Regions from separate parts of the Roseovarius sp. EC-HK134 genome, predicted to be linked through region 1. Evidence: riboswitches for the same ligand, from Rfam matches in the RefSeq annotation. Region 1 holds a riboswitch; the other holds the start of a gene.

Region 1 (3,846 bases):
TTGGCCGCGCCATAACCCAGCTCGATCAGCAGCGCATCAAGCGATGGTGCAGCGGTGTCCTGCACAGTGCCGTTAACCGTGATCTTCATGATAAAACTCCGGTTTCTGAGTATCGCCCGAGACCATCTCTGCTGCCATACGCGCCACCGCAGGCGACAAGAGGAAGCCGTGGCGAAAGAGGCCGTTGACATAAACTGTGCCCCCCTTGCGGGAAAGGCGCGGAAGGTTGTCGGGGAAAGCAGGGCGCGCATCAGCGCCAATTTCCAGCACCTCCGCCTCGCCGAAAGCGGGGTGCAGAGCATAGGCAGCCGACAGCAGCTCCATCACGGACCGAGCCGAGGCACGGCCGCGCTCTGTGCTCTCGATCTGTGTCGCACCCAGCATGAATACACCATCGCCCCGTGGCACGATGTAGAGTGGAAACCGCGGGTGCAACAGGCGAATGGGCCTTGTCAGGGTCACATCACGGCTGCGCAGCACCAGCATCTCTCCCTTGACCCCCCGCAGATCGGGCAAACTGTCCTGCGCGGCGAGGCCGCGACAGTCGATCACCGAACCATGAGGCTCTGCCGCATCTTGTTCGAATCGCACGCCTGCGTCCACCAGGCGCTTGTGCAGATGGTGCAGTGCCGCGCGAGGATTGATATGCGCCTCATCAGGAAAGAAAAGTGCGCGGTCGTGGCGCTCAACCAAATGCGGCTCTAACATGGCCAATTCTTCGCCTGTTACAAATCGATGCCCCTTGGTTCGGCGGGCGAATTGGTCCAGTTCGCGGCGGTCGCGCTGCAAGGTGACAACGAGCGAGCCCCGTCGGATTACCTCAACTCCCTGTGCCGCCCACCAATCGGCGGCCGCTTGACCCAATCGCACCACCGGCTCTTCTGCGGAAAAGCCCTCGCAAAATGGGGCCAGCATGCCGCCCGCCCACCAAGAGCAGGCATGCGCGCCGGGTGATGGTGCGGGATCGCGTAAAGTAACGTCAATGCCACGCGCGACAAGTTCGGTTGCCACGCAGAGGCCAACGATGCCCGCGCCCCGGATGGTGACAGGCCCTGTCATGTCCAAACCTCGTGAAAGTGGTGCACCGGGCCATGGCCCTTGCCAATTTCCAGCGTATCTGCGGCGAGAATGGCGCGATGCAACCAGCCATGGGCAGTTTCAACCGCTTTTGGCAAGGTTAGTCCCTTTGCGAGATGTGCCGCAATGGCCGATGATAGTGTGCAGCCAGTGCCATGGGTGTTGCGCGTGGCGATGCGGGGGGCGTCGAGGCGGTATGTTGCGTCAGCAATCAGCCAATCGGTGCAAGTCTCGCCTTGCGCGTGCCCGCCCTTCATCAAGACGGCCACGGTACCCATGTCCCGCAGAAGCGCGCCCTGCGCCTGCATTTCCGTACTGTCGCGCGCCTCTGACATGCCCAAAAGTGCTGCCGCCTCTGGCAGGTTCGGGGTGAGGAGATCGGCACGTGGCACAAGGTGTTCCACGAGGGCGGCACGCGCAGCGTCCGGCAAAAGGCGCGCGCCGGATTTTGCGACCATCACGGGATCAAGGACGATGGGGCCATGATATTCCGCCAGAGCCCGCGCCACTGTTTCGATGAGACCTGCGTCGCCCAGCATGCCGATCTTGATGCAATCGACCCTGATATCGCCTAAAACAGCTAAAATCTGTGCTTCAACAGTCGCGTTAGGGATGGGATGCACATCGGTCACCGCACAGGTGTTTTGGGCTGTCACGGCGGTAATCACGCTCGTTCCATAGACGCCCAGTGCCGAAAACGTCTTGAGATCTGCCTGAATGCCCGCGCCGCCGCCGCTGTCGGAGCCCGCGATTGTCAAAGCTGTGGCAATCATCTGCCGTTCCTCTCATCTTGCGGGGAAACGGACGGAGTGCGCGCCGGGCGTGCTGAGGTCCGTTCCCTACGCCGGCATCACCCGGATCAGGTTCGATGGGTTGGCTTTGCACCTCTCAGCCCTGAACACGGGCACCCCAACGGATATGCCTGATTGCTAACAGCCGGTTCTGCGCGCTGCAAGAGGAGAATGCGAGACAGGAAATGTCGCAAACAGCCGTCAAACCGGCGTGTAAAAACGCCACTTTGGGGCAGTCCCTCTTGCAGAAAGTTGCTCAGATGTCCTGTGTTCTAGACCGCCCTCAGTTCGACCGCGTCGCGAAATTCGTGCTCGATCCCGCGCTTGACGTTCCGCAAGAGGTGCTGGAGCGTATTGCCCTCCTGCTGATTGATACGCTCGGCGTCGCTGCGGGGGCCGCGACACTGGAGGTGGGTCAGATCGTACGCGATTTCGCGGTAGAGTTTCATGCGGCTTCTAGTGACAAACACAGCGCAACTTTGCTATTTGACGGGCGAACCTGTGCCATGCCTGGGGCGGCTTGGGCGCTTGCTACGCAGATCGACAATCTTGATGGGCATGACGGCTACAACCCGACCAAAGGGCATATCGGCTGCGCGCTGGTGCCAGCGCTCTTTGCCTATGCTGGGCAGCATCCACAGTTGACCGGGCGGCAGGCGCTCACTGCGCTTGCGATGGGCTATGAGGTGGCGGCACGGGCCGGTGTGGCGCTTCATGCCACGGTCAGCGATTATCACACCTCGGGCGCTTGGAATGCGCTGGGTGTTGCGGCCCTTGGGGCGCATCTGCGTGGGCAACCCTCGGATGTGTTGCGCGAGGCTATGGGGATCGCGGAATATCATGGGCCGCGCAGCCAGATGATGCGCGAAATTGCCAATCCTACCATGTTGCATGACGGATCGGGAATGGGGGCGCTTGTAGGAATTTCGTCACTGTTTCTTGCAGAACGCGGCTTTACCGGCGCGCCCGCGATTACGGTCGAGAGAGAAGACGTGGCGCATATTTGGGAAGATTTGGGACAGGATTGGACCATCCTGCGCAACTACATCAAACCCTATCCGATTTGCCGTTGGGCGCATGGCGCGCTGGAAGGGGTGCGTGTGCTGATGGTTGAGCAAGGGCTGCGCGCCGCAGAGATTGAGCGGCTTGAAGTGGCGACATTTGCCCAATCCGCCGCGCTTTTTCCGGGCCTTCCCAAGACGACGAGCGAGGCGCAGTATTCGCTGGGTTTTGCGCTTGCCACGCTGCTGGTGCATGGGCGCATCGGGCCAGAGCACATCACCGGTTCGGGCCTGAATGATCCGGAGGTCGCCCGCCTGCACGCGCGGATCACGGTGCGTGAAGAACCGCGCCATTCTGTCCGCTTTCCCGGCGGGCGCTGGTCTGATGTGACGGCGATCCTGCAGGACGGGCGGCGACTGACCTCAGGCGATGTCAACGCGCGTGGCGGCCCAGAGGCCCCCATGCCCGAAGCGGACGTGCGCACCAAGCTGGGTGCGATGGCCGGGCATGTGCTGTCGGAGGGGCGCATTGCGGCGCTTTGGGATATGAAACACAGACTGTTGCAGCCAGATATGCTTTTTTCCGAGATGGCTGATCTGGTCACGCCTGCACCGGACCGATGACAAAAAAAGCCCCGCCATGAGGGCGGGGCAAGTCAATGGTGCCCGAGAAAGTCAGGCCTTGGGCACCGGCGGTGTCTGGGTAATCAGTTAGGTCGCTCTTCCATTTCCGAGCGAATTTGCTGGCGTAGCACGTCGATGGGCACCACCTTGCCCTCGCGCTTGAAGCACCAATAGGTCCAGCCGTTGCACGAGGGTGCGCCTTCGAGATGCGCACCGATCTGATGGATCGAGCCGTTAACGCCATCGGCCACCAACGTGCCATCGGCACGCACCTTGGCCGCTTTGCCGTTGATCGAGGTCAGAACCTCACCGGGGCGCAACATTCCGCGCTCGATCAACTGACCAAAGGGCAC
Region 2 (3,846 bases), 1.8 Mb from region 1:
CCGGCAGGGCTGCGGGCACGCGGATATGCCACATGAGCCGCGCGCGGTTCGCCCCCATGACGCGCGCGAGGTCGAGCCACTGCGGCGGCGTGCGCATCAGCGCGTCAAAAAAGGCCGATGTGACCGGGAAATAGATGATGAGGAGCGCCATAGCGACCTTGGACCAGAGGCCATAGCCCAACCAGAGCGTGAGGATGGGCGCGAGGGCAAAGACCGGGATCGCTTGGGAGAATACCATGATCGGGCGGATAAGCCGGCGCGCCATGGGCGAAGAGGCCAGACCAATCGCCGAAAGACCGCCCAAGATCGCGCCCAAGGCCAGACCGATCAATACCTCTGCCGCCGTTATGGTGGCATGATGGGCAATCAGCGCGCGGCTGGCCCAGAGGGTTTCCGCCACGCGGCCCGGCCCGGGCAGAATGAAGGGCGGCAGCGCCGCGAGCGTCACCAGCGCCTGCCAAAGCACGAGTGCAAGGGCTGTCGAACTTGCGATGGTGACAAGGCGGCTCATGCGGCGGGGTATCCGGCAAGGGCCGCGTCAAAGAAGGCGCGTTCGAGACGTGTTGCCGTAACAAAGGCGGATTGCGCGGCGGCTTGATCCTCGGGGGTGAGGCTGGGCCAGACCTGATCAAGCTGACCGCGCAGATAGGTCACAACCCCCTCGAACCCCGGCCCGCTGTGCAGGGTGATCCATTCCCCGAACCAGAAAGGCAAGTCTGCGGCGCGGTTCGCATGCGGGCTGGCCCAATCCAGATAGGTCCATTCGGCCACGCTGAGGACCGCAATCATCTGCGCATAGCTGCCTGATTTTGCCGCCGCGCGCATCAGTGCCTGAAATTCGGCTGTGATCGGATGGGGCGTTGCAGGTGGCTCTGTTGTTCCGCCAAGCGCCGCGATTGCGCGCAGGAAATAGGTATTCTCCGGCCCCGAGATCAGCCCGAGAAACTGTGCCGCCGGGATCGCATCGGGCAGGCTGGGCGCATGGGCGATGGCAGAGGCCAGAAGCCGCACGAAATCTTCGATAAAGAGGTAATCCTGTTGCAGATAGGCGAGCATGCGGGCCTTGGGCAACGTGCCCGCCGCAAGCTGATCGGTGAAGGGATGCCGGGTGGCGGCCTGCCAATCGGTGGCCACAAGGGATTTGAGGTGTTCGGTGGGGCGCATCTTTTTCTCCTGTCAGGCGGGGGCGCGCAGGCGGGCCAAAAGACGGCCCTGCGCCGCGAGAGTTTCGGGGTCATCCACGGCGCGTGGCACCGGGGCTGCGGGCGGGGTCACATCCTCTAGCCCGGTTTCGGTCAGGATGTGGATGGCATGGCCCATGCGCGCGGCCTCAGCCGGGTCATGTGTGACCATCAGGACTGTGCGTCCTGCCAGATGTGTGGCCGAAAGATCCTGCATCTGCGCGCGGGTGCGGGCATCGAGGGCCGAAAACGGCTCGTCCAGCAAAACGATGGGGCGGTCCTCCATCAACGTGCGGGCCAGTGCCACGCGCTGTTTCTGCCCCCCCGAGAGCGCATGAGGCCGCTTGTCTGCATGGTCGGCCAGACCGACCCGCGCCAGCATCTCGCGCGCGCGCGCCACGTCGCGCGGCATCCCGCGCAGCCGCGCCCCAAGCGTTACATTGCCCAGCACATCGAGCCACGGCATCAGCATGTCGCCCTGTGCCATCAGCGCCATGCGCCCTGACAGTGGCCCGCCATCAGAGGCTGTGATCGTGCCGGTAAACTCTGTCACCTCATCCACCCCGGCGATCAGGCGCAGCACCGTGGTTTTGCCCACGCCCGAAGGGCCGAGCAGGCAGGTGATACGCCCGGCGGACAAGGTCAGCCGCAGTGGGCCAAATACCGGGACAGCGCCAATCCGGGCGTGGCCATCAAGGGTCAGACTGGGCGGGGCGGTCATGCGCGGCCTCTTCAAACAGGGCTCGCGGGCAGGGGGATGGCGCGCCGCTGCGCGGTTTCCGTTCCCTCCGCCGGTGCGAGCCGGATCAGGTTCGATGGGTTGGTGCAAGACCTCTCAGCCCCAAGGGGCACCCCAACGGATGCCCCAGATGTAGCCGCAGCGCTCTGCGATGACAAGGGCGCGATAGGGGCTGCAATATAGTGAAGATTTTAGATGTTCAGGGGGCCTTAACCCTTGGCTGTCAGGATGCAGGCATCTGAGAGGAGGGTGCCATGCACGGGCTGGTCAACCGCGCGATTGAGCGATTTGTCAGGGATACCTATGGGCGCGATGTCTGGATTGGCACGATTCAACGATTGAACCTGGGTTTTACCGAGTTTGAAGCGATGATGGTCTACGAGGCGCGCATCACCGAAGAGGTGTTGACCGCGGTTGGCGCGCGATTGGCGCGCGGGCGTGACGATCTGCTTGAGGATATCGGTACCTATCTGGTCTCGCACCCCGCGACCGAGGCGCTGCGCCGTCTGTTGCGCTTTGGGGGGGTGGATTATGTGGAGTTTCTGCATTCTCTTGATGATCTGCCAGAGCGCGCGCGCCTTGCAGTCGCCGATCTGGGGCTGCCTGCGCTGGAATTACAAGACCGGGGGGCGGGGGTTTATGCTCTGCATGTGGGGCTGCCCAAGGGGCATGATCTGCGGCTTGGCCCGGTGGTGGTCGGGCTTTTGCGCGCCATGGCGGATGACTATGGCGCGCTTGCGCTGGTCGAGCATCAGGGGGATGGCGCGGACTATGAGATCATTGAGGTGCGTTTGTTGGATGAGGGGTTCGCGCATGGGCGGGCCTTTGCTCTGGGGCTTGGGGAAAGCGCGGCATGACTGTTCAGGACAGGGGGCTTTTGGCGCTGCTTGCGGGGCTTTGCCCGATGCATGCGGTTCTGGACGCCGAGGGCCATCTGGTGCAGGCGGGGCCAACCTTCGCCAAGCTCTTTGGTGCGCGCGCGCTGCAGGGCATGCGGTTTCTGGATCTGATCGAACTGCGCCGCCCGCATCAGGCGGGGAATATGGCGGATCTTCTGGCCTGCGCCGGGGCGCGGCTTCGGCTGCGCTTGCGTGCTCCCCCCCATACGGCGCTCAAGGGCGTGCTTTTGCCATTACCGGGGGGCGGGGCGGTGGTGAATCTCTCGTTCGGGATTTCCGTGGTCGAGGCGGTGCGCGACTTTGACCTGACCGGCGCTGACTTTGCGGCGACGGATCTGACGACCGAGATGCTCTATTTGATCGAGGCAAAATCCGCCGCGATGGACGCCTCGCGCAAGCTGAACCTGCGCTTGCAGGGCGCACGCATTGCCGCGGAAGAGCAGGCGTTTACGGATATGTTGACGGGGCTGCGGAACCGCCGCGCCCTTGACCATGTGTTGGATCGGTTGATGCAGAGTGAGCAGGATTTCGCGCTGCTGCATCTCGATCTCGATTTTTTCAAACAGGTGAATGACACATTGGGCCATGCGGCGGGCGATCATGTGCTGCAAGAGGTGGCGCGGCGCCTGCGCGACGAGGTGCGCAGCGATGATTTGATCGCGCGGGTGGGGGGCGATGAATTCGTCATCCTGCTGCTTGGCATGACAGAGCGGGCACCCGTGGGCGATTTGGCAGCTCGGATGATTGCCCGGCTGGAAGAGCCGGTTCCCTATCGCGCGCAGCACTGTCGGATTTCCGGCAGTATCGGCATCACGCTTAGCTGTGCCTATGACAGCCCCGAACCCGTGCGGATGATGGCCGATGCCGATCTGGCGCTCTATGCGGCCAAGGGGCGGGGTCGGGGCTGTGCGCGGTTTCACGAAAGCCCATTGCCACGCGCGGCCCCGGCGCATGGCATCGCCTGAGCGCTTAACGCAGTTTCAGAGAAAGTTGACAGGCTTTCCCTGTAGGACATCGCGCCAAATCA

Evidence for each region. A riboswitch is a leader RNA that binds a small molecule or an ion and turns the genes downstream of it on or off. The one in region 1 is predicted to bind thiamine pyrophosphate.
Region 2: linked by a shared signal. The riboswitch ahead of GC127_RS17710 (ABC transporter ATP-binding protein) and the one ahead of thiD (bifunctional hydroxymethylpyrimidine kinase/phosphomethylpyrimidine kinase) in region 1 are both predicted to bind thiamine pyrophosphate.

What each region holds. Positions count from the first base shown of each region.
Region 1 covers NZ_LR701544.1:1,099,162-1,103,007, forward strand. Annotated here, with positions in the region: gene thiS (sulfur carrier protein ThiS) at 1-89, opposite strand, end outside; gene GC127_RS09180 (FAD-dependent oxidoreductase) at 73-1,059, opposite strand; gene thiD (bifunctional hydroxymethylpyrimidine kinase/phosphomethylpyrimidine kinase) at 1,056-1,850, opposite strand; TPP riboswitch at 1,897-1,999, opposite strand; gene GC127_RS09190 (MmgE/PrpD family protein) at 2,129-3,493, shown strand; gene GC127_RS09195 (site-specific DNA-methyltransferase) at 3,577-3,846, opposite strand, start outside.
Region 2 covers NZ_LR701544.1:2,851,656-2,855,501, forward strand. Annotated here, with positions in the region: gene GC127_RS17700 (ABC transporter permease) at 1-511, opposite strand, end outside; gene GC127_RS17705 (TenA family protein) at 508-1,164, opposite strand; gene GC127_RS17710 (ABC transporter ATP-binding protein) at 1,177-1,902, opposite strand; TPP riboswitch at 1,948-2,047, opposite strand; gene GC127_RS17715 (heme NO-binding domain-containing protein) at 2,175-2,777, shown strand; gene GC127_RS17720 (GGDEF domain-containing protein) at 2,774-3,784, shown strand.